DNA from 4 places in the Blastococcus colisei genome. Region 1 is predicted to be linked to each of the others. Evidence: riboswitches for the same ligand, from Rfam matches in the RefSeq annotation. Region 1 holds a riboswitch; each other region holds the start of a gene.
What was found. A riboswitch is a leader RNA that binds a small molecule or an ion and turns the genes downstream of it on or off. The one in region 1 is predicted to bind thiamine pyrophosphate.
Positions count from the first base shown of each region.

Region 1 (5,799 bases):
GCCATCGCCCGCTGCCGCGAAGCCGGTCGCGACGCTGACTTCCTGAGGCCGCCGGAGCCGACCGAGTGACACAGGGGCTGCTGAGGTGACTCGAGCGGTGCTACTCGGGCGGCCGTGGACATGGCAGCGGTGCCACCACCGGGAAGCCCTGGACCGACCAGGCGCAGCGTCAGCGAGGTCGAGGACTGTGACGAACCGGTGGTGATGAATCCACGGTCGGTACGAGGATGCGCCGGTGGGGCACTTCTCCGGCGATCGGCTGCGGCAGGCTCGGCTCGCCGCCGGGTTGACCCGCGAAGACCTCGCCCAGCGGGCCGGCGTGCGCTCGGCGGACCGTATACGGGACTGGGAGCGGGGCGCGCACGCACCGCAAGCGCGGTACGTGCCGCGGCTGGCGGCCGCCCTCGGCGTTGACTCGGTCGTTCTGTACGACGTCGACCCGGCCCGGCCACCGCTGCGGGTACTGCGCTTGGCTCGCGGCCTGTCCCTGCAGCAGCTGGCTGAGCTGGCGGGTGTGCCGATCATGACTTGCCAGCGCATCGAGCAGGGCCGGGGCCACCGGCACGATCTGACGGCACTGAACCGGATATCCCGCGCTCTCGGCATCCCTGCCAGCTAGTAGTCGATCGGCGGGCCGCGCTCCGCTGCTGCTCCAGGCGCTCGATGTACTCGGCCAGCGACATTCGCTGGCCGTGCACCTGCACCGCGTGTCGAGGGCTGCAGCCACCTTGTCCGCTGCGGGGCAGCGCCCGCTGCTCGGCGGGCGGCAGCGTGTCGTAGGTGGAGATGGACACCGCCATCGGTTGGGCGGTGTTGCCCACGGAGTACCGCACGACCGCTCGTTGCGGTCGGCGAACAGCAGCAGGATCTGCCCTGGTCCCGCCAGCTGCGCGAGCTAAGGATGGATCTGGGCGCGGTCAGCGCACTGAGTTTGCGACGTCGTGGGCATCGCGCGGATGCCCACGACGTCGCAGGTCTCGATGGCGGGTATGCAGAACTGGTGCCGTCGGGGTCAGGGCCGGCCGGAGCTGCCCTGCGCCTGACCGTCCGCAGAACCCTGCCGCGCGGATCCTCCGCTCGAGGGCTCGGGCGCCCCGGGGGTCTCGGGCGCCGGGGGGGCCGCAGACTGCTGGGCCGGACGCTCGGCGGCCCGGGTTTCCGGGGTCGCCGGCTGTTCGGACGGACGCTCGGCGGCCCGGGTTCCCGGGGTCGCCGGCTGCTCGGGCTGGTGGGTCTCGCGGGCGTCAGTGCTGACCTGCGCACCGTCGACACCGCCGTCCTGCGCGTCCTCCCTGACGGACGTACCGAACTGCTCCTTGGTGGGGACGTCCCCAGGACCGGGCAGGTCCTCGGGTGTGCGCCTTGTCTCGTCGGGGTGAGGCACGGTGGCCTGCTCGGGGAGAACCGGACGATCGGCTGCCTCGGGCAGGTCGAAGGGGGTGACGGATTCGATCACTTCTGCGACACCGTCCTGGATGGAAGCGGGCAGGACCCCGGCGGCTCCGGCACCGGTCACGCTGACTAGCGCAAGTCCCACGCCGGTCGCGGCCTGGGCAGCGACTCCGGCAGAGGCGAACTTGGCCGCGGCGGCGGCGAGGACGGTGAACATTGTGCGGCGTCTCCTTGTGGATGGCCCGGGGGCCGCGGCGCGCGCGGACTCCGGAGCAGTGGGGGTCGTCCCCGTCGACGGGCCGACGGGATCGGTGAGAAGACCGGTCGCCAGCAGCTCGGCCAGCTGCGGGCTGGGCCGCCCGGGACGGGCGGAGCTGTTCCGGACCGTCTCGGCGAATGCCACGAGCGGAGCGGCCTCTGCCGGGACGGGTCGTCCCACGAGGAAGCACTCGAAAGCCTCGTCGAACTGGTCGTTGGTCATCTCATCCCCGACATCGCTGGACCGGCTCATAGGGGCGCGACCTCCTGCACGAGCTCACTCCGAAGGGTGACCAGTCCTCGCCGCTGCAGCGCCTTGACCGCTGCCGCGGAGCGGCCCATCACGGAGGCGACCTGCTCGACGGACAGGTCGGCGAGGATGCGCAGCAGCAGGACCGTGCGCTGATCGGCGGGCAGGGCGGCACACATCTCTTGGACGGCGCCTGAGCCCAGCACCGCGAGTGCGTCATCCTCGGCGTCGCCGCCGACGGAGCCCCGCAGGACCTCCTCACCGCAGTCGACCAGCTCGGGTCGGCGACTCCTGCGCCGCCAGTCGTCAATCAGGCGGCGGTGCGCGATGGTGAAGACCCAGGCGCGCAGCGCGGCCTCGTCCCCCTCGAACGAGGACAGGCCGTTGAAGACCCCGATGAACGTCTCACTGGCCAGGTCATCCGGCTCCAGAGCGCCGTGCAGCCGCAGGTAGCCGGTCACGGAGGGCGCCAGCTCCCGATAGAGCACCTCCAGCGCCCAGGAGGCGCCCGCCTGCGCGGCCGCCAGCACCCCGGGGAAGGGCATCCCTACTGACATCCGGCACCTCCGGCTCGAATGGACGTCGGCTCATTCATCGGCAGCGACAGGTGCGGTCTTGAGCATGGCGGAACCGCGGGTCGCAGCCTGAGGCATCAACGATCGAGTCGGTCATCCTCCCCGGGAACGTGCCTCTTCGACGCGGCTGGCTGCTTGACTCGAGTCCGCGCCCAGCCCAGCCCGCGGAAAGTGGCGAGAAGGGCCCCCGCCGCCCTCCCGGTCCGGTCCTCCGCCGTGGACCACTGGCAGCTGTAGGTGGTCAGGTCGCGCTCGTGTGCTCGTGCGCTCGTGCGCCCGGGAGCGGGACCGGGACGCGGTCACCACGTAGCTCGCCGGCCTCCGCCGCCGTGGCGATGCTCGCGTGACAGGACTCGTCGGGGTCGTGGCGGGCCGCCCGGGGGCAAGGTCTAGGGTCCCTTTCGCCACCGCGGGAGCCCGGCGTACCGGGCTGAGAAGTCGGCTGAGACGGCCGCTGACCGCCACAACCTGATCCGGTTCGTACCGGCGTAGGGAGGGGATTCCCTTGACAGCTCCGTCCACGACCTCCACGGCCAGCCGTAAGACCTACCTGGCGGGTCCGCGTCCTGGCATGCGGGTGCCGATGCGCGAGATCGTGCTCAGCACCGGCGACTCCGTCGTCCTCTACGACACGTCGGGGCCGTACACCGATCCGACCTTCGAGGCCGACGTCCGCAGCGGACTGCCGTCGGTGCGGGCGGCATGGATCGCCGAGCGCGGCGACACCGAGGAGTACGAGGGCCGCCCGGTCCGGCCCGAGGACGACGGTCGTCGCTCCGGCGACCTGCGCAACCTCGACGCGGTGTTCGCCGCCGACGGACGCCGGCCCCTGCGGGCTCGGGACGGTGCCGCCGTGACCCAGCTCGCCCACGCCCGGCGGGGGCAGATCACCCCGGAGATGGAGTTCATCGCCGTCCGGGAGGGTGTGCCGGCCGAGCAGGTGCGAGCCGAGGTGGCCCGGGGCCGGGCCGTGATCCCGGCCAACGTGAACCATCCGGAGTCCGAGCCGATGATCATCGGCCGGGAGTTCCTCGTGAAGGTGAACGCCAACATCGGCAACTCGGCCGTGGCCTCGTCGATCGAGGAGGAGGTGGACAAGATGACCTGGGCGACCCGCTGGGGTGCCGACACCGTCATGGACCTCTCCACCGGCCGTAACATCCACAGCACCCGGGAGTGGATCCTCCGCAACTCGCCGGTGCCGATCGGCACCGTGCCGATCTACCAGGCGCTGGAGAAGGTCGGCGGCAAGGCCGAGGAGCTGTCCTGGGAGGTCTACCGGGACACGGTGATCGAGCAGTGCGAGCAGGGCGTCGACTACATAACCGTGCACGCCGGCGTGCTGCTGCGCTACGTGCCGCTCACCGCCCGGCGGAAGACCGGCATCGTCTCCCGTGGCGGGTCGATCATGGCGGCGTGGTGCCTGGCCCACCACGAGGAGAACTTCCTTTACACCCGTTTCTCGGAGCTCTGCGAGATCCTCCGGGCCTACGACGTCACCTTCTCCCTCGGCGACGGGCTCCGGCCGGGAAGCGTCGCTGACGCCAACGACGAGGCCCAGCTGGCCGAGCTGCGCACCCTCGGCGAGCTGACCACCGTGGCCTGGGAGCACGACGTCCAGGTCATGATTGAAGGCCCCGGCCACGTGCCCATGAACAAGATCAAGGAGAACGTCGACCTGCAACTCGAGCTGTGCCACGAGGCGCCGTTCTACACCCTCGGGCCCCTCACCACGGATGTCGCGCCGGGGTACGACCACATCACCTCCGCGATCGGCGCGGCCATGATCGCCTGGCACGGCACCGCGATGCTCTGCTACGTCACGCCCAAGGAGCACCTGGGCCTGCCCGACCGGGACGACGTCAAGGACGGCATGATCGCCTACAAGATCGCCGCGCACGCAGCCGACGTCGCGAAGGGGCACCCCGGCGCCCAGATGTGGGACGACGCCCTCTCCGACGCCCGCTTCGAGTTCCGCTGGGAGGACCAGTTCAACCTCGCGCTCGACCCGGACACCGCCCGGTCGATGCACGACGAGACGCTGCCGGCCGCCCCAGCCAAGACGGCGCACTTCTGCTCCATGTGCGGCCCGCATTTCTGCTCGATGCGGATCTCGCAGGACGTGCGCCGCTACGCCGAGGAGCGGGGGCTGACGTCGGAGGAGGCGATCGACGCAGGCCTCCGGGAGAAGGCGGCCGAGTTCACTGCGCACGGCGGCCGCATCCAGCTGCCTCTGGCCGAGTAGCCCCGTGACGCCGGACGAGCGGGTGTGGCCCCGGCCGGTGCCGCTCGTCGGTGATGCGACCGCGGCCTCCGAGCGGGCCGCCGACCCGACCGGCTGGGCGCTGGGGACCGAGGCCCGGGCGGGGCTGTACGAGGCGATCGGGGTCCGGCGGGACGTCCGCCGGTTCCGTCCAGACCCGCTGCCCGACGAGGTCCTGCAGCGAGTCCTCGGGGCCGCGCACGCCGCTCCGTCGGTCGGGCACAGCCAGCCCTGGCGGTTCCTCGTTGTCCGCGATCCGGAGATCCGGGACCGGGCGGCCGTCCTCACCGATCGTGAGCGGCTGCGTCAGGCCGCCGGACTCGACGCAGACGCGGCTCGTCGTCTCCTCGACCTGCAGCTCGAAGGTGTCCGAGAGGCCCCGCTCGGGATCGTCGTCTGCTGTGACCGACGCACCCCCGCCGCGGGGGTGCTGGGCCGGGCTACGTTCCCCGACGCCGACCTGTGGAGCTGCGCGGCGGCCATCCAAAACCTGTGGCTGGCCGCGCGGGCCGAGGGGCTGGGCCTCGGCTGGGTGACGCTCTTCCAGCCCGAGGACCTGGCCGAACTGTTCGGCCTGCCCGACGGCGTGGTCACCTTGGGCTGGCTGTGCCTCGGCTGGCCCGACGAACGCCCGCCCGCGCCGGGCCTGGAACGCGCAGGCTGGTCGCGGCGGCTCGCGCTGCGCGACGTCGTGCTCGCCGACCGATGGCCCGACGATGCCGGCGCGCCGCCCGTACCGCCGTCACGGCTGCGCGCGCCCGATCAACCGGCGGTAGTCGGCGCTCGTGACGAGGCCGATCGGCTGCTCGCTGTTCCCGGCTCCCTGGGGGTCCTGGACCGGGCCGTTGACCGCGCCATCGCGCTGGGCCGCGGCGCGGCCACCGGCGGGGTGCTGGTCCTGGCCGCCGCAGACCATCCCGTCGCGTCGCACGAGGTCTCCCCCTACGACCCGACCATCACCGGGGACTTGTTGCGTGCCGCCGTCGCGGGGACGTCGCTCGGTGCCACGGCCGCGCGAACGGTCGGCCTGGGGCTGAGGATCGTCGATGCCGGCGTGGCCG
Region 1 covers NZ_VFQE01000001.1:3,293,558-3,299,356, reverse strand. The annotation lists gene FHU33_RS15725 (hypothetical protein) at 1-46, shown strand, start outside; gene FHU33_RS15720 (helix-turn-helix domain-containing protein) at 236-619, shown strand; gene FHU33_RS15710 (hypothetical protein) at 1,013-1,903, opposite strand; gene FHU33_RS15705 (RNA polymerase sigma factor) at 1,900-2,457, opposite strand; TPP riboswitch at 2,875-2,987, shown strand; gene thiC (phosphomethylpyrimidine synthase ThiC) at 2,981-4,720, shown strand; gene bluB (5,6-dimethylbenzimidazole synthase) at 4,725-5,799, shown strand, end outside.

Region 2 (5,799 bases), 450 kb from region 1:
GGCGCGGGGTCCACGGCCAATGTAGGTCGACCCGACGGTCCGGCAACGGCCGCCTGCGATAGCCGGTCCCGGCCGCGCGGCTCAGCAAGGCGTCCTGACCGCTCCTCAGGTGTGAGCTGTCCTACGCCGGCCAACGTCGGACACATATTGATGTGGCCCATCGTGGGCTGAGCCGACCGTTTGAGATGATCAATCGATGCGGATGTCCAAGACCGAAGGAGCTGCCGTCCTGGGCATCCTGCTCGGCGTGGCCCTGTTAGGCGGCGTCATGGGCGGCATCGAGGGGGCGATCGGTGGAGTCGTAGGGACGGTAGCCGCCGTGGGGCTCACCCTTCTGACTAGACGGGCCTGGAGCCACCACCGTCACCGCGAGCGACAGACTCCCTGAGCAGGAGGGGTTACCGCTGGTCTGTCGCGCGTGTGGCCTTCATCAGCGCCCCCAGCCCCGGCCACGTCGACCGCGCGGACACCGCCGCTGATCGCAGGAGTTCCCCAGCGGGTCGGCTTCCTACGACGCTTGGCCTCCTCAGCGAGCTGCCGAGCGGCGACGATGGATGCAGGGACGATGGATGCAGGCTCGTCGCCACTGCTCTGTCGCGATCGATCGGTCACCTCAGCCGACCAGCCCCACCACTACCCAACGACATCTGCCGAGCGGGCCGCTGTTGGGGGGCCGGCTGCCGGGGCGCCGCAAGCGGCTCCGACGATTCAGTCCGGGTGAGGACACCGCAACTCGTCGAACCATGCTCGCCGGACACGATGCCAAGCCCGTTCTGCAGGCCATCGAGGATCCGCTCGGCCAACTCGACCACGGCGGCGACCGCCGCGGTACCGGGCGCGGGCGGCGGTGCACTGCGCAGGTCGAGCAGCAGTGCCCGAATGGCCGCCAACCACACCGACGCAGTCAGGGACGCGATGATCGAGACGTCCTCCGGGTCGCGTCCACGCCGGCACCCGCTTTCTTCTTTCCATCCCTGGCTTCCCGCTTCGATCAACGCCTTGGTCAGCCGGGTAACCGCCTCGTGGTACAGCTCCCGCTCGTAGACGCGGAGAGCCGGTGCGGCCTCGAGCGTGGCGACGAAACGACGGTGCTCCTCCGTGGCCGCCGCCACGATGTCAGCCCGGACCCAGTCGACGAGGTAGCTGCGTAACGCCGTCAAAGCAGACCGCTGTCGCCCCCGGGAGCGGACCGCCTCGGCGAGACCCTCAACCCAGGGCACACGCCCGGCGAAGAAGAGCTCTTCCTTGGTGGCAAAATGATTGAAGACCGTCTGCACCGACACACCTGCCGCGCTGGCAACCTCTGCGACGGTCACGGCGCTGAAGCCGCATGTCTCGAACAACTCCCTGGCGACCTCGAGGATCCGCGCTCGGGTCTGGGCCTTCCGCTGAGCTCGCACACCATCGAGGTCACTCACCGTGCTGAGATTAGAGCAGAACGTATGCGCACGAGGTGAGGCTGCAGGAGGTGTCCAGGGCTTCAGCCGTCGATCAGCACGAACCCCGTCGACGCCTCTCCTGCGGTGCGTCTCTCGGCTCGCGCAGGATGCGGGCATCCAGTCCCCCGGCACGGGGCACTCACCGCGACCACCTGTCGCAGCCGAGAGATTCGTCCGGTGGGCAACGGAGCTCCATGTGCACTTCGCGCGCAATGGAACGGCGCAGCGTGTGCTCGTTGTCCGGGCGGACACCGAACCGACGATGCTGACGCAGTGGTCAGTGGCGATCTGGGATGCGATCTCCAGTGATCGTTGGCGCCCGCGCCCATGCCGAGTTGGCAGGCGGGCACCGACAGTGCGCACGGGGTATCCGGGATGCTAGAGCCGCCGGAGCAGCGGCATCATGACGTCGTCGACCACCGCCACGGCCAGCTCCTGATCGACGTCCATGCCACTGATCATCCAGCGGAGCAAGAGGATCGCCGGGCCCGCCTCGGCAGCCAACGACGCTGCGCCACTCGCCACCAACTCGCCGCGATCGACGGCACGCTCGCAGACCGTTCCGAAGGCTTCCGCCCAACGCGCCATGGGACCACGTCGGAAGGCTTCCTCCAGGGCCGGTTCCTGGTTCATGACACCGATCAGCGCTCGACTGGCGCTTCCACCCGGGCCCGCCAGCACCGCGGCCAGTGCGGTCAGCAGCGCGACCATGTCATCCCGCAGGGAACCAGAGTCCGGGATCACGAGCGTCTCATCGCTAGCCGTATCGATGAGGCTCACCAGCACGTCCGCCTTGGACGACCAGCGCCGATAGATTGTCGCCTTGCTGACGCCGGCGGTTCTGGCCACCGCATCCATGGTCAGTCCGGCGTAGCCGACCTGCGCCAACACCTCCAGGACAGCAGCCTGAATCGCCCGGTCACGAGAGGGATCCAGTCGACGCCGCCGGGGTCGCGCACCCGCCGGGGGAACGCCCCAGGACAGCGAGCTCGGCTGACGCAGTGACACTGAGTGAGCCTAACGAGGGATCGTCGCGACAGACAAGATCGCTGAGGGGGAAACCCGCTGCTCGAAGACGGGGTACGCCGAACGTCCAGCGCCCTCCAGTAGAAGGAACCCCCGAGTTCCGCCTGTCATCCCTAGCCTCCCGTAGGGCAGCGCGACGCGCACGGCATCCCCCTCGTCGGGCTCTGTCGGCAGGGAAGGCGGGTGGCATGAGCGAGGTCTTCAGTTCGCAGTCACCGAGCTGTCGGCATGTCCTCAGTGCCGTGCTCGACACGTTGGCCCAACTGGGCTGCGCCGGCCTGACCGCCGATGAGATCAAGGCCCGAGCGGGCGCCGCCGGTCCGGCCCTCGGGGATTCGCCCGATCTGGAGGCCTTGGTGGTCAGCGCGCTCGAGCATGTACAGCTGTTTCCCGCGTTCGAGCCTTCGGGAGATCTCGACCGGGACTTGCACACGCTGCTGCAGCCGTGGCGAACCGCATCGAGCAGGGACGAACGTGTCGTAGCCGCAGTGCTCAGCGCCGCCATCTGGAACCCGCGCCTCGAGGTCGCGGTCCATGACGCGCTCGACCGGCCCCTGATGCATGCCGTCTCGGCGGTCGTTGCGCGCGCCGAGGGCCACGGGACGATTCCGGATTACGCTATCCAAACTCTGTGCTGGGTGCTGCGCGGGCTGCTGATCGACCGACTGCGCTCCAGGCCCCGGGCGGCGGTCGACATCGACCGCCTCGTCCACTTCCTCATCGCCGGACTGCAGATGGAAGCGGCAGTCGCCGCCCGTGGACGGTCCCAGGCCCTCGATAGATCTCTGAGAGAGCCGCCGGCGTGACCGCCGTTCAGCTGGCGCTGGTCGAGGTGGAATCCCTCCCCGAAGCCCGACGACGAGGACCTCGCCGAGGAGATCGCGCTGTCCGGCCCGGCGCGTACCCGCACCGTCGAGGAGGCGCAGCCCTCGATCGGGGCCACCATTGTGTCATCGACGAGCGCTGCCAGCTCTTCGGAAGCGGACCCGACCCCGCACGCGATGTGGGCGGCAGGAGGAAGTTGGCTCACCAGCGTGCTGGCCCGACGGGGTCTCCGCGGCGGTCGCCAGGTCGGGCCGCGCCGGGCAGCTGCACGCCTACGCCACGGACCTGCCACGCATGGAACACATGCCCGAGACGCTGAGAAGGCCGGGGGTCTCGGGCCGGCCTTCTCGCTCGCCGGGGAGCCGGGGCGCCGACCGTCGCGGACCTGCGCATCTGCTCAGGCCGGTTGTGCGCTGTGGTGGCAGAGCAGGGGGCGGCGCTCGGCGAGCGCGGATATCTCGGTAGGCTGGATGCGCGATGTGCGGGAGCTCGGAGGTACCGGGCTGAGAGGGCGGCTGACTGTGCCGCCGACCGCTGGAACCTGACCGGGTAATGCCGGCGTAGGGAGCGATTATGAGCAGGTCCGGCGCTGTCGGTGCCACCACGTCATCGGGGGATGCACCGATCACGCTGTCCCAAGCACCGCCTCGGACGCTGGGCCTGCGGGACACGGCGGGGTTGTGGGGCAGCCTGGGGGTCAGCCTGCTGTTGCCGGTGGCGGCCACCTACGTGGTCCTCGCCGACCGCCCGCTGTCGGTGACGATCGGCGCGATCGTGGTCGGTGCGGTGATCGGATCGGTGTTGCTGGGCCTGGGGGCGGCGGCCGGCGCCCGGGAGGGCGTGCCGGCGATGGTGCTGATGCGGGGGTTGCTGGGTCGGCGGACGTCGTTCCTGCCCACCGCTTTCAATCTCGTGCAGTGCGTGGGCTGGGCCGCCTTCGAGGTGTGGATCATCGCCGAGGCCGCCTCCCGGGCGCTGGATGCACCGCGCTGGCCGTTCGTCCTCGCCGCGGGCGCGCTGGCCACGCTGATGGCGCTGCGCCCGCTGGGCGCGGTGCGGGTGCTGGCGCGGTACGCGGTGTGGGCGGCGCTGGCCGCGATCGTCTACCTGTACATCCAGGTGTTGTCCGAGCCGCTGCCGGCGGTGACCGAGCGCGGGGCCGGATCGTTCTGGACGGCGGCTGACATCGTGATCGCGTTGCCGGTTTCCTGGTTTCCGCTGGCGGCGGACTACACCCGGCACGTCCGGCGGGGGCGGGACGCGTTCGTGGGCGCTGCGGCCGGCTACGGCGGCGCCGCCATGGCTCTGTTCACTCTCGGCGCGCTGGCGCTGGTCGCCTACGGGCGGGGCGGTCTGGACGTCGTGGATGCGCTGCTGGCCGTTCCGCTCGGGCTGCTGGCCGTCCTGGTGCTGCTCGTGGTGGAGGTGGACGAGGCGTTCGCCAACGTCTACTCGACGGCGGTGTCGGCGCAGAACGTGGTGGCCCGGCTGGACCGCCGGGTGCTGGCCGGGGTCGTGGGCGTGGGAGCCACCGGGCTGGCGCTGATGGCCGACCTGGTCGCCTACGAGCCGTTCCTCTTCCTGATCGGCGCGGTGTTCGTTCCGCTGGTCGGGGTCTTCGTGGTCGCCTACTGGCTGCTGCCGCGCGGCCGCTGGGATGTGTCGGACACTGCGCCGGCGCGCCCGGCCCTGCTGCTGGCGTGGGCGGCCGGTTTCGTGGCCTACCAGCTGACGCTGCCGACCTTCTTCGCCGGACCGGGTGGGGGCTGGACGGCGTGGTGGTCCGCCCGCCAGGCCGAGCTGGGCATCGACCCGGCCAACGGCTGGTCAGCCTCGCTGGTCAGCCTCGCGGTGGCCGCGGCACTGACCACGCTGATCTGTCTGCCCGGCGGCCTGTCCGCCCGCCGCCGCCGGGCCCGGTTCCCGGTCGCCCCGTCCAAGGCCCTCCGGTGACGGGCCGCCGAATGGGCGCCGCCGGCCGGACCGACTCCCCGCTACCGGTCGGCCCGGACCGTGCGGTGGAGGTTCGCCGGCGGATCGGCGGATTGCACGTGCTCACCGACGCCCGTCAGGGCAGGGACGCCCTCGGTGTCGTCTCCGCGGCGGTGGCGGCCGGCGCCCGGATCGTGCAGGTCCGGGTGAAGTTCTGCCCGGACCGGGCGCTGTACGACTTCGCCGCCCGGGTCGCGGAAGTCTGCGCGCGGCGCGGAGCGACGTGCATCGTCGACGACCGGGTCGACATTGCGCTCGCGGTCGGCGCGGCGGGCACCCACCTGGGCGCCGGCGACCTGCCGGTGGCCGCGGCGCGCTCGATCGCCGGCCCGAACCATCTGCTGGGTGGCACGGCGCGGACCGCCGCGACCGCCGCCGAGCTGGTGGCCGCCGGAGCGGACTACCTCGGGGTGGGCCCGGCCTTCGCCACCGCGACCAAGACCGGGCTGCCGGACCCGCTGGGTGTCGACGGGATCGCGGCGGTCGCGGCGGCGGTCGCCGTACCGGTGATCGCCAT
Region 2 covers NZ_VFQE01000001.1:3,741,721-3,747,519, forward strand. The annotation lists gene FHU33_RS17810 (TetR/AcrR family transcriptional regulator) at 609-1,418, opposite strand; gene FHU33_RS17815 (TetR/AcrR family transcriptional regulator) at 1,818-2,330, opposite strand; gene FHU33_RS17820 (TetR/AcrR family transcriptional regulator C-terminal ligand-binding domain-containing protein) at 2,654-3,271, shown strand; TPP riboswitch at 3,762-3,874, shown strand; gene FHU33_RS17825 (purine-cytosine permease family protein) at 3,864-5,243, shown strand; gene thiE (thiamine phosphate synthase) at 5,240-5,799, shown strand, end outside.
Region 2: linked by a shared signal. The riboswitch ahead of FHU33_RS17825 (purine-cytosine permease family protein) and the one ahead of thiC (phosphomethylpyrimidine synthase ThiC) in region 1 are both predicted to bind thiamine pyrophosphate.

Region 3 (5,799 bases), on a different contig from region 1:
GAGATCGGCGACGGTGTCCGGGTCGGCGGACGACCGGGTCATGGGGTGCGCCAGCGCGTGCCGGCGCACCTGGGCCCGCACGCGCGGCAGTTCGGCGATCTCGCGCAGGTTCCAGGAGAGTGCGGCGTCGGCCGGGGGCGGGGATGCCGCCGGCCAGACCGGCCCGGCCGCCTGCCCTGTCACGCGATGGTCCCCTTGCCTTCGTGCGGCCCTGATGGTCGGGGCCAACACCTGCGTATGGGCTGTGGCGACCCCGGTCAAACCTAGTGCGACATGTGTCACCCTTCGGAGGGAGACGACCGGTTCCGCCGGGGACTCTGCGCAGCTCGAGGCCCACCCCCGCACGGTGGCGCCGGCAGTCAGGTCAGCCGACGAAGATCGGTGACCACGCCCCGGTGAGCACGCTCAGGGTGACCGCGAGAGCGCAGACGAGCACGGCACCGGCCACGAACCCGGCGTCGCGGGGGTGCAGCCGCGACCCCCGGGCATTGGTCCGCGCGATCCCCGAGTCGAAGCCGCGGGCGTCCATCGCCGTCGCCAGGCGCGAGCCCCGCCGGACCGCACCGACCAGCAGCGTGAAGGCGATACCTCCGAGCAGGCGGGCCTGGGCGACGGGATTGCGTCCGGCCTCGACGCCACGGGTGCGCCGCGCGAGCCGGACCGACTCGAACTCCGCGACCAGCAGAGGAGCCAGCCGCAGCGCGGCCAGGGCCCCGAATGCGAAGCGCGTGGACACCCGCCAGTGGATGGTGAGCGCATCGGCCAGCCGGACCGGATCGGTCGAAGCGACCAGGAGCACGCCGGGCAGCGCGAGGCCGACGACGCGCAACCCGAGCCCCACCCCGGTGACCAGGGTCGCCTCGTTCGAGAGCAGCACGTTGACCAGGCCGACGGAGCCGGCGCCCAGGACGAGCGGCCAGGTCCGCCGCCAGAGGCCGCGCAGATCGGTCAGTCCGGCCGCCGGGAGGAGGCACAGCTCGGCGGCCACCACGACGGCCGGGGTGACGACGTCCAGGCTGGTGAGGAGCACCAGCGTGACGACGGCCATCGCGCTGAGCTGGGCGACCGGGTTGATCCGGCCCAGGCGCGTGTCGGGCACCGGGCCCAGCGACAGGGACGCCGTCACAGCGCCCCCCGTTCGACTCCGGACTCGTTCCGCTCCTCGCTCGCTGTCCCCCGCAAGCGGGAGGTGCCGCCAGCCTGCGGCGATGCTCGCTCGCCCGTCGTTCTCACAGCGCGAGCCGGCCGTCGGCGAGGACTGCCACCAGGTCGGCGTCGTGGGTGACCACGGCGACGGCGCAACCGGCCGCCCGCTGCTCGGCCAGCAGCGTCACGAGCTCGCGCCAGGTGGCGGCGTCCTGTCCGAACGTCGGCTCGTCGAGGACGAGCACGCGTGGCGCGGTCGCCAGCGCCGTGGCCACCGAGAGCCGGCGCTGCTGGCCGCCGGACAGCGTGTACGGGTTGGCGTCGGCGAACGCGGTCAGTCCCAGCCGCTCGAGCAGCTCGTCGGCGGTGGCCCGTGCCGCGGCGGCGTGCTCGCCCGAGCGGAGGGGGCCCAGCGCCAGCTCGTCGCGGAGCCGCCCGGTGAGGAACTGCTGCTCCGGATGCTGGAACACGGTGCCGATGCGGCTGACCAGCTCGCCGGCCCGCCACCGATGTGGCTCGTCGTACCCGTTGCGCACGGTGCCGGTCAGCTCGTCCGACGCCGTCACCCGGCCGGTGGTGGGCGCCCGGAGCCCGGCCAGGAGGAGCGCCAGCGTGGACTTGCCCGTCCCGTTGGGGCCGGTCACCGCCAACGCCCGGCCGGCCCGGAGTGCCGTCGTCGTCGGGGGAAGCGCCGGGCCCGGGCTGCCGCGGTAGGTGAACCCGGCCGCCTGCGCGGCGAGCAGGACCGGTCCGTCCGGTGCGGCCGGCAGCTGCAGCCCGGCCGTGCGGGGGACCGGCCGCCAACCTGCCGGGTGCTCCACGACCCCACCGGGCACCACCTCGACCACCCGGTCCACCAGGGGGAGCCAGGGCTGCGCGTCGTGGTCGACGACGAGCACGGTCGCGGTGCGGTCGGCGGTCGCGCGGGCCACGGCCGACCGGACGAGCGCCGCCCCGTCCGGGTCGAGCTGGGCGGTCGGCTCGTCCAGCAGCAGCAACCCGGGACGACGGGCCAGGGCTCCGGCCAGCACCAGCCGCTGCTTCTCCCCTCCGGAGAGCGCCTGGGTGGGACGGTCGCGCCCGTGGGGAAAGCCGACCGCCGCCAGCGCCTCGTCGACCCGCGGCCAGATCCCCTCCGGTGGGAGGCCGGCGTTCTCCACTCCGAAGGCGACGTCGTCCCCGGCCCGGGTCATGACCAGCTGGCTGTCGGGGTCCTGCGCGAGCAGGCCCAGCCGGCCGCGGGCGGCGTGCGGAGCCCCGCCGTCGACGGTGAGCTCTCCGGCCACCTCGGTGCCCTCGGCGTCGAGGATGCCGGCCAGCGCGGCGAGCAGCGTCGACTTCCCCGCACCGGAGGCGCCGGTGAGCAGGATCCGCTCCCCGGGCTCGACGACGAGGTCGACGCCGGTCAGTGCCCAGGCCCGCCGCGAAGGGTGACGGACGCCCAGGCCCCGCGCGACGAGGCGCACGGGGCCGGCGTCCGCCCGGATCGGCGACGGACCACGCGTGGTGGTCACCGGGGGCGCGTCAGACGCGGGTGCGGCCCGAGGCGAAGGAGCCCAGCGCCCCGGTCCGGGCCATCGCGCGGACCAGCAGCAGGCCCACGACACCGGCCAGCAGCACGCTGGAGAGGACGGTGGCCAGCGTGTACGGGAGCGTGAACGCCCAGAGCGGGTACTCGCCGGACACCGGGTAGTACAGGCTCAGGTCCAGGATCGACGTCGACAGGCCGGCGGTCACCGCGGCGAGGATCGCCGTCCCCCAGCCGAAGGTGCGGTAGCGCGTGAGCAGGAAGCCGAGCTCGGCGCCGGCGCCCTGGACCAGGCCGTAGACCACGATGATCCCGCCGTACGGCGAGCCCAGGAGCAGGCTGACCGCGGCGGCGAGGGTCGAGGCGAAGATCGCCGCCCCCGGGCGGCGCACCATCAGCCCGGCGACGACGCCGGGCATGAGGAAGACACCGTTGAGCAGGCCCTTGATCGGCGGGAAGAAGTCCAGCGGCGTGGAGACCACCTCCGCGAACAAATTCCAGCCCCAGAAGACGACGCCGAACGCGACGCCCAGGACGGCGGTGACGACGATGTCGACGGTGCGCCAGCGGACGGGCTTCTCGTACCCGGCATCGACGGACGACGGACGGACGGCCTGATCGGCCATGACTTTCCTCCAGACTCCCTGCGCCGGCATGACCCGGATCAGGTTCGAGGGTCTGCGGTTGCCCGCACTCTCAGCGCCGTAGCGCTCCCCTGCTGCGTGTGTTCGGTTGTGCCGTCGACCATAACCCCTGCCGCGCTCACCGGTGCCGCCCCGTGGTCGCCGGTACCGCCCTGCACCGCGGTACCGGCCACTGCACGGCGGTCTCCACGGCCGACTCGGGCCCTCCTGGCCGCGCACGGCTCACCGCACTCGCCGGGCCGCCGCCACCAGTTCGCCGATCCGGCGGGCGTGGGCGCCGGCCCAGTAGACCCGGCCGCAGGCCCTGCACCGCGCGAACTCCTCGAAGCTCCGCAGCGTGCCCGGCTCCAGCCGGTGGGCGACCTCCTCCTTGGCGACCGGCTGCAGCGGCCCTCCGCAGGCGGTGCAGCGGGTCAGGGGCGCGAGGACGGGGGCGAAGCGATCCAGGACGTCGGCGAGCGGGTCGTCGGGGTCGCTGCCGCGCACCAGGGCTCCCCGGGTCAGTGCTCGGCGCATCAGCAGCCCGCGATCCTGGGTGAGCAGCGCCCGGTGCTCGGTGACCGCGCGGTCGACGAGCTCCGGGTCGTCGGCATCGTTGGACCACGCCGCGTCCAGGCCGAGCAGGCGCAGCCGGCGGGCCAGGGCGCCGAGACCGACGTCCAGCAGGAAGCCGCCGGTCGCCGATGGCTCGGGGCGGGCTCGCTCGACGACCTCGATGGAGCCACCGGGGCGGGCCCGCGCGCCGGCCGGCACGGGTTCGCCGTCCAGCCGGAGCGCGCCCACCTCGCTCAGGGGCACTCCGGCGGACTGCACGACGTGGCCGACGGTGGCGTCGGGGTCGAAGCGCAGTCGCCGCATACCAGCGTGCCGGTCCCGCCTGGGGAGCAGGAAGCGCAGCGGCACCGGGACGACGACATCGACGTCCTGCGGTCCTGACCGTTCGTCCATGGCGGGCCGCTACCCTCCTTCACCGGAATACTTGAAGCATCAAGCAACTTGGTGCACGATGACCGCGCCATCGACCGCCAGGAGCCCGCCATGCCCGTGCAGCGCCTCAACCATGCCGTCCTGTACGTGCGCGACGTCGAGCGCAGCCACGCGTTCTACCGCGACGTCCTGGGCTTCCGTGCGAAGACGGAGATCCCGGGTGCCGCAGTCTTCCTCCAGGCGGAGGGCTCGACCAACGACCACGATCTGGGCCTGTTCCAGATCGGCGCGGGCGCGGGCCCGTCGGAGGCCGGGCGCCGGACCGTGGGCCTCTACCACCTGGCGTGGGAGGTCGACACCCTCGCCGAGCTGTCCCGGATCCGCGATGCGCTGCTGCGGGCCGGTGCGCTCGTCGGCGCCTCCGACCACGTCACCACCAAGGCGCTCTACGCCCAGGACCCCGACGGCATCGAATTCGAGGTCTCGTGGCTGCTGCCGGCCGCGCTGATCACCCCCGAGGTCACCGGCGGCGCGGCGATGACCGCGCCGCTGGACCTCGAGCGGGAGATCGAGCGCTACGGCGCGCAGACCCGCGGCGGCGTGGGCGTCTCCGTCCCGGCCTGACCTGACCGCCCGAGTGAGCCTGTCGCACAAAGCGCGCCTGATTGATGATCATCCTGGGCGGCGGGAGACTGGGGTATGCCGCAGAACTTCATCCGCGGGGATGTCGATCAGGGGTTCCTGCTGCCGCCGGATGTGCGGGATTGGCTGCCCGACGGGGAGCTGGCCTGGACGGTCAAGGATGCGGTGGACTCGTTCGACCTGTCGGGGTTCAAGCGCTCGTATCGGGCCAACGGGCAGGGCGCGGCGGCGTTCGACCCGGCGCTGATGGTGGCGGTGCTGCTGTACGCGCACGCGGTCGGGGTGCGCTCGTCGCGGGCGATCGAGCGGCACTGTGTCCGCGATGTGGCGTTCCGGGTGCTGGCCGGCAATCGGGTGCCCGATCACGCCACGATCGCCCGGTTCGTCACGCGTCACCGCCAGCCGCTGCAGGAGCTGTTCGCGCAGGTGCTGCGGGTGTGTCACGAGGCCGGGATGGTGCGGCTGGGCGTGATCGCGGTGGACGGGACGAAGATCGCCGCGAACGCCTCCTGGTCGAAGAACCACACCTCGGCGTCGCTGGCCCACCAGGTCGCCGAGGAGCAGGCCCGCTACGACCAGCTGGCCGCCGAGCTGCTCGACGAACAGACGCGCATCGACGCGGCCGAGGACGCCGAACACGGCGACGACCGCGGGGATGAGCTGCCACCGCCGCTGCGCCGGCGGGCCGAGCGGTTGGCTCGACTGAAGGAGGCCAAGCAGCGCCTGGACGACGAGCAGGCCGCGGCCGTGGCCGAGCAGGAGGTGAGGAAGGCCGAGTGGCAGCGCCGCAAGGACGCCGGCACCCGCCGCGGCGCCCAACCGGGCGAGCATCCACCGGGCCGCAATCCGGACAAGGACAAGCCGCCGCGGGCCAACGCCACCGATCCGGACTCGCGGACGATGCGGGGCGGG
Region 3 covers NZ_VFQE01000004.1:21,024-26,822, forward strand. The annotation lists gene FHU33_RS24600 (ATP-binding protein) at 1-183, opposite strand, end outside; gene FHU33_RS24605 (energy-coupling factor transporter transmembrane component T family protein) at 365-1,126, opposite strand; gene FHU33_RS24610 (ABC transporter ATP-binding protein) at 1,230-2,660, opposite strand; gene FHU33_RS24615 (ECF transporter S component) at 2,671-3,300, opposite strand; TPP riboswitch at 3,298-3,401, opposite strand; gene FHU33_RS24620 (Mut7-C RNAse domain-containing protein) at 3,541-4,266, opposite strand; gene FHU33_RS24625 (VOC family protein) at 4,357-4,869, shown strand; gene FHU33_RS24630 (transposase) at 4,945-5,799, shown strand, end outside.
Region 3: linked by a shared signal. The riboswitch ahead of FHU33_RS24615 (ECF transporter S component) and the one ahead of thiC (phosphomethylpyrimidine synthase ThiC) in region 1 are both predicted to bind thiamine pyrophosphate.

Region 4 (5,799 bases), 3.2 Mb from region 1:
AAGCGCGCCACCGCACCGGCGCGGTCGAAGAAGCCGGCGCCGGAGACTCCGAGCGCGGGTCCGGGCGAGCGGGTGTGGGTGCTCGCCGTGCCGTTCCGCGCGCCGGCGCCGGGAGCGGTGTGGCACGCCGGCCTGCAGGCGCACGTCTGGGTCGGCCCGGACCTGCCACCGGAGCTCGCACCCTACGACCCGGCGCCCTACACGTTCGAGCGCTTCCTGGAGGACGAGCTCAACGAGAAGCCGCGGGCGGTCCCTCTGGCCCGGCCGATGACGCCGCGGGACCAGCAGTGCGACGGCGCCGACGTGGTGGCCGCCCACGCGGCAGCGGGCGGCCGGGTGTTCCTGCTCGGTGACGACCCCGGCGTGGGCAAGACCGGGACGGCGATCCTCGCGGTGAAGGCGATCGCCGAGCAGCGCGACGTCCGGACCGTCCTGGTGATCGCCGACCGCCCGGCCGCCATCACGATCCCGCACTGGACGCGCTCGATCGCCGGGTTCGGCGACGGCGGCCTCCGCTGGTGCGTGACCACCTGGGACCGGCTGGCGAAGGTCTCCACGCTCCGGTTCGACGTCGTCGTCGCCGACGAGGCGCACATGGTCCGGCACACCACCACCCAGCGCTGGAAGCACTGGAAGGCAGTGTCCGGGGCAGGCCGGGTCAAGGACGCCCCGTTCGTCCTGGCCTGCACCGCCACCCCCGCGCACACCCCGCTCGAGCTGCCCTACCTGGCCCCGGAGTTCGCCGTCCGGCACGGGGAGTCGATCCGAGAGTGGGCGGACCTGCCGAAGCGGCTCGAGGCCCACGGGTTCCACGTGGAACGTGGCCGCTACGGCTGGCAGTGGTCCGAGGACGCCGACGCCCGCCGCACCGACCTGACGCGGCTGCAGTCGTGGCTGGCCGACGCCGACCCGCCCGCCACGCTGCACCGCCCGGCGCCCTGGGGTCCGGTGTCGGTGACCGGCACGCCGGTGGCACTGACCCCCGCGGAGCGGGCCGCCTACGAGTCGGAGTGGTCGGAGTTCCGGGCGGAGATGCAGCTGGCCCGCAAGGCGCGGCAGAGCGCGAAGGGCCGGGCCGCGCTCATGCGGTTCCGCCAGAAGGCCGGGCTGATCCGGGTGCAGGCCACCGTCGACTGGGTCCGGGCTCAGGTGGAGGCCGAGCGCCAGGTGGCGGTCTCGGTCGAGTTCGTCGAGACGGCGGCCGACCCGATCCGCGAGGCCCTGCTGGACGCGGGCATCCCGGTCGCCGGCATCTACGGCAGGGACCGCTTCGATGTCGAGCGCGAGCGGCTGCGCTTCCAGCGGGGCGACGCGATGGTCTGCGTGTTCACCGTGACGGCGTCCATCTCGCTGCACGCCGGCGAGACTCTGCCGGACGGGCGGGCTGCCTCGGACACCCCGCGGGTGGGGCTCTTCCACCAGCCACGGTTCTCCGGCATCCAGGCCCGTCAGGTCACCGGCCGCACCCACCGGGACGGGAAGACCTCGCCGTGGCGGATCGCGTTCGCCGAGGACACCGTGGAGGAGCAGGTGGCGCGCGTGATGGTGGAGCGGCTGGCAGTCAGCGGCTCGGCCGCGGGCGCGGACACGTCGTCCCTCCGGGAGATCGCCGAGCTGCTCGACGCCGACTGGCTGCCCGCGGCGGCACTGGTCGACGGCTGATCTCCAGGGTGGTCCCCTGCGCGTCAGGCGCCCGGTGTGGCCTGCAGGTCGTCCCGTGGCGTCACGCGGTCGGCACGCACGGGGTGGCTACCGGCCCCGGTCTCGGTCCACTCCACCTCGACGACCTGTCCCGCGCGCAGACCGCCGTTGGCGCTGGGATCCAGCGCGGCTGCCTCCACCCAGCAGTCGCCCGGGAGATCCGGCGCCTCGATGAGGCCGGCGCCCTGGCTTCCGTCCCATCGGACGACCGTGCCCACACTCGTGCCGCTGTGCGCCATCTGCCCAGAGTGCGCGGAACCGCCGACAGCGGCAAGGGATGGCCGGGCTCAACCGAGCCGCTGCGCCACCCGGGCCCGTCCGGGCCCGGAGAGCTCGTCGGCGACCGCCCTCCGGCCCGCCACGGCCATCAGGAGGGCCTCGGCGGTGCCGTGGACCTCGGGCCCCCGACCGAACGCCCAGTCCAGATCGGTCGCCACGAGCCGGACGTCGCGCACGCGCACCACCCCGCGCAGCACCGGGCCGAACAGGGCGGTGCGCAGCGCGGGCACGAGCCGCTCCGCCGGGATGGTCCGCGGCTCGCCCAGCGGGCGCCGGATGTCCTGCTGGTGGATGAGACCGTCGGTGAGGGCGATCGCTCCGCCCAGGCCCGCGGTCAGCCCCGTCGGCGTGAGGTGGGCGCGGAGCAGCTCGACCAGCTCAGCCGGAGTGCGCACGGCGTACTCGCACAGACCGAGCGCATTCGTGCGGTCGACGAGGAAGAGACCGCGGGTGAAGCGAGCCGCCAGCTGCCGTGGGCCGAGCTCGTCGTAGCTCAGCACGTGGGCGACGACGTCCTGCACCGTCCAGCCCGCGCACAGCGACGGAGTGCGCCACTGCTCCGGGGTGAGCCGCTCCACCAGGTCGAGCAGGTCCTCGCGCTCGGCCCGCGCCTGCGCCATCACGCTCATGCGCCGCGACCACCGAACCTGTCACGGCCTCGGCAGCGCGCCGAGCGACCCATCGCCCCTGCTCGTCGGCCGGATAGGCGGATGGCGCGTCGTCGTGAGCGCATCGTCAGGGGCGGAGCACCGCTCTCCCGACGATCCGGCCGGCGCGCAGCTCGTCGAGGACGCGCGGGGCGTCGTCGAGGAAATGTTCGTCCACCGTCGTGCGCAGCAGGCCCCGGGCGCCCAGGTCGAGCGCCTCGACCAACTCGGAGCGGCGGTTGCCGACCGAGGTGACGATCCGCTGCTCGGGAACGACGAGCGAGAGCGGACTGATCTCCACGGTGTCGAAGCTGTAGCCGACGTAGACCAGCGTTCCCCGCTTGCCCAGGGACGCCAGAGCGGCGGCGCTGGTCTCCCTGGTGCCGACCAGCTCGAAGACCACGTCGGCGCCGGCGCCGCCGGTCGCCTCCCGGATCGGGGCCTCGACGTCCCCGCTCCCGTCCACCGTGACCTCCGCTCCCAGCTCGCGCGCCAGCCGCAACCGCTGGGGATCCCGGGCGACGGCGATCGGCCGCGCCCCGGCCTCACGGAGGACCTGGACGAGGGCCAGGCCGACGCCCCCGGTCCCGTAGACGACGGCGTCGGCGCCCGCCCGGACCCCCGCCACGCCCACCGCGTGCAGCGCCGTGGTGCCGCTGCAGCACAGCGTGGCCGCGACCGCGAGGTCCAGCCCGTCGGGCACCCGGACCACTGCGGAGGCGGGGACGACGACCTGCTCGGCGAATCCCCCGTCGCTGGCGAAGGCGAGGAACCCGAGCGGGGCGTCACAGAGGTGGTCGTTCCCGGCCTGGCACGAGCGGCACCGGTGGCAGGCATGCCGGTAGTGCACCGCGACGCGGTCTCCCACGGCGACGTCCTCGACGCCGTCGCCCACCTCGGCGACGACGCCGGCCACCTCGTGTCCCAGGGTGATGGGGGTCCGGGCCGGGGTCAGCAGCCCGTCGAGGAAGTGCAACTCAGTGCCGCACACCCCCGCGGCGGCGACGTCGATCAACACCTCCGTGGGGCCCGGGCGAGGACCCGGGACGTCCTCGACGACCACAGATCGTCCCGCTCCGTGGAAACGCACAGCACGCACAACTGCCTCCCTACGCCGGCATGACCCGGACAGGTTCCAACGGTCGGCGACCCCTGCCGCCCTCTCAGCCCATTCCGATGGGCTCCCGCGTACGGGCGGCACGCTAGCCGGTCGTTCCCGTCCTCGCCCGGGCAGCACGGCCACCCGCCCGGCTGTTACGTTCGGGGCGTACGTGGCACGGGGTGTCCTGACCGGGACTGAGAACACACCCGTCGAACCTGCTCCAGTTGGTACTGGCGAAGGGATGTCACCGGCATGGATGCCGTCGAACTCAACGCTGCCCGCGAGGCAGTGCGCGCGAACGCACCTCTGGTGCACTGCCTCACGAACACCGTCGTGCAGGCGATCACGGCCAACGCGCTGCTCGCCGCGGGCGCGGCACCGGCCATGGTCGATGCCCCGGAGGAGGCCGGCGACTTCGCCGCCGTGGCCTCCGCCGTGCTGGTCAACGTCGGCACCGTCCACCGCCGCACCGCCGAGGCGATGCGACTCGCAGCCCGGTCGGCCGGAACGGCGGGAACGCCCTGGGTGCTCGACCCGGTCGCAGTGGGCGGCCTGGCCTACCGCACGGAACTCGCCGCTGAACTGGTGGCGCTGCGTCCCACCGTCGTCCGCGGCAACGCCTCCGAGGTCATGGCGCTCGCCGGAGCCGGCGCCGGCGGCCGCGGCGTGGACAGCACCGCCGCCACCGACGACGCGGTCGCCGCGGCGGTGGGACTGGCCCTTCACACCGGGGGTGTGGTCGCGGTGAGTGGTGAGGTCGACCTGCTCACCGACGGACGCCGGATCGTCCGCGTCGGCGGCGGATCGGTCCTGCTCACGCGGACGACCGGCGCCGGCTGCGCGCTCGGTGCGCTGGTGGCGGCCTACCTCGCCGTCACCGACGATCCGTTGACCGGTGCGGCCGCCGCGCACGCCCACGTCGCGCTGGCCGCCGAGTGGGCGACGGCGACGGCCGCGGGGCCCGGCACGTTCGCCGCCGCGTGGCTCGACGCCCTCGACGCGGTGGACGGGGACGCCCTGGCCATCGCGGACCTCCGCGTGGCGGACGTCCGGGTCGCCGGGTGAGACGGCCGTTCGACCTCACGCTGTACCTGGTCACCGACACGGAACTGTGCCGCCCCCGGCCGGTGGCCGATGTCGTCCGTGCCGCGGTGGCCGGCGGAGTGACCGCCGTCCAGGTCCGGGACAAGGTCGCCTCCCGGCGTGAGCTGCTGGCGCTGACCCGAGCGGTCCAGGCCGCGGTCGCCGACCGACCGGACGTGTCGGTCGTCGTCAACGATGCCGTGGACGTCGCCCTGCTGGCCGGCGCCGACGGCGTGCACGTCGGCCAGGAGGACCTGCCGGCAGCCGAGGTCCGAGCGCTGCTCGGGCCCGACCGGCTGATCGGGCTGTCGGTGGAGAGTGCCGACGACCTCGAGAAGGCCCTGCGGCTACCGCCGGGAACCGTCGACGTCGTCGGTCTCAGCCCGGTCTGGGCCACACCGACCAAGCCGGAGGCGGGTCCCGGCCTGGGGCTGGACACAGTCGGCCACCTGACCTCCCTCGCCCGCGCCGGGGGGCTCTGCGCCGTCGCGATCGGCGGGATCGACGCCACGCGAGCGGCCGCCGTGGCCGCGACCGGTGTCGACGGGATCTGCGTGGTGTCCGACATCTGCGCAGCCGACGATCCGGCGGCCGCGGCGCGACTACTCCGCGCAGCCCTGGCGCCGGTCGCCATCCGATGACTGCCGGACGCACCCCCACGGCGCTCACCGTGGCCGGCAGCGATCCCAGCGGCGGCGCCGGCATCCAGGCGGACCTGAAGACGTTCAGCGCCCTCGGCGTCTACGGCACTGCCGTCCTGACCGCCCTCACCGCGCAGAACACGCGGGGCGTCACGGGGATCCACCCCGTGCCGGCCAAGTTCGTCGGCCTCCAGCTGCGCACCCTGCTCGACGACGTCGAGGTCCACGCCACCAAGCTCGGCATGCTGGGCACCGCGGAGGTGGTCCGCGAGGTCGCCGCGGTCCTGACCGAGCGCCACCCGGGACCCGTCGTCTGTGATCCGGTCATGGTGGCGACCAGCGGGGA
Region 4 covers NZ_VFQE01000001.1:115,879-121,677, reverse strand. The annotation lists gene FHU33_RS00570 (DEAD/DEAH box helicase) at 1-1,662, shown strand, start outside; gene FHU33_RS00565 (hypothetical protein) at 1,686-1,940, opposite strand; gene FHU33_RS00560 (maleylpyruvate isomerase family mycothiol-dependent enzyme) at 1,989-2,609, opposite strand; gene FHU33_RS00555 (alcohol dehydrogenase catalytic domain-containing protein) at 2,716-3,645, opposite strand; TPP riboswitch at 3,717-3,825, opposite strand; TPP riboswitch at 3,895-3,988, shown strand; gene thiM (hydroxyethylthiazole kinase) at 3,982-4,794, shown strand; gene thiE (thiamine phosphate synthase) at 4,791-5,453, shown strand; gene thiD (bifunctional hydroxymethylpyrimidine kinase/phosphomethylpyrimidine kinase) at 5,450-5,799, shown strand, end outside.
Region 4: linked by a shared signal. The riboswitch ahead of FHU33_RS00555 (alcohol dehydrogenase catalytic domain-containing protein) and the one ahead of thiC (phosphomethylpyrimidine synthase ThiC) in region 1 are both predicted to bind thiamine pyrophosphate.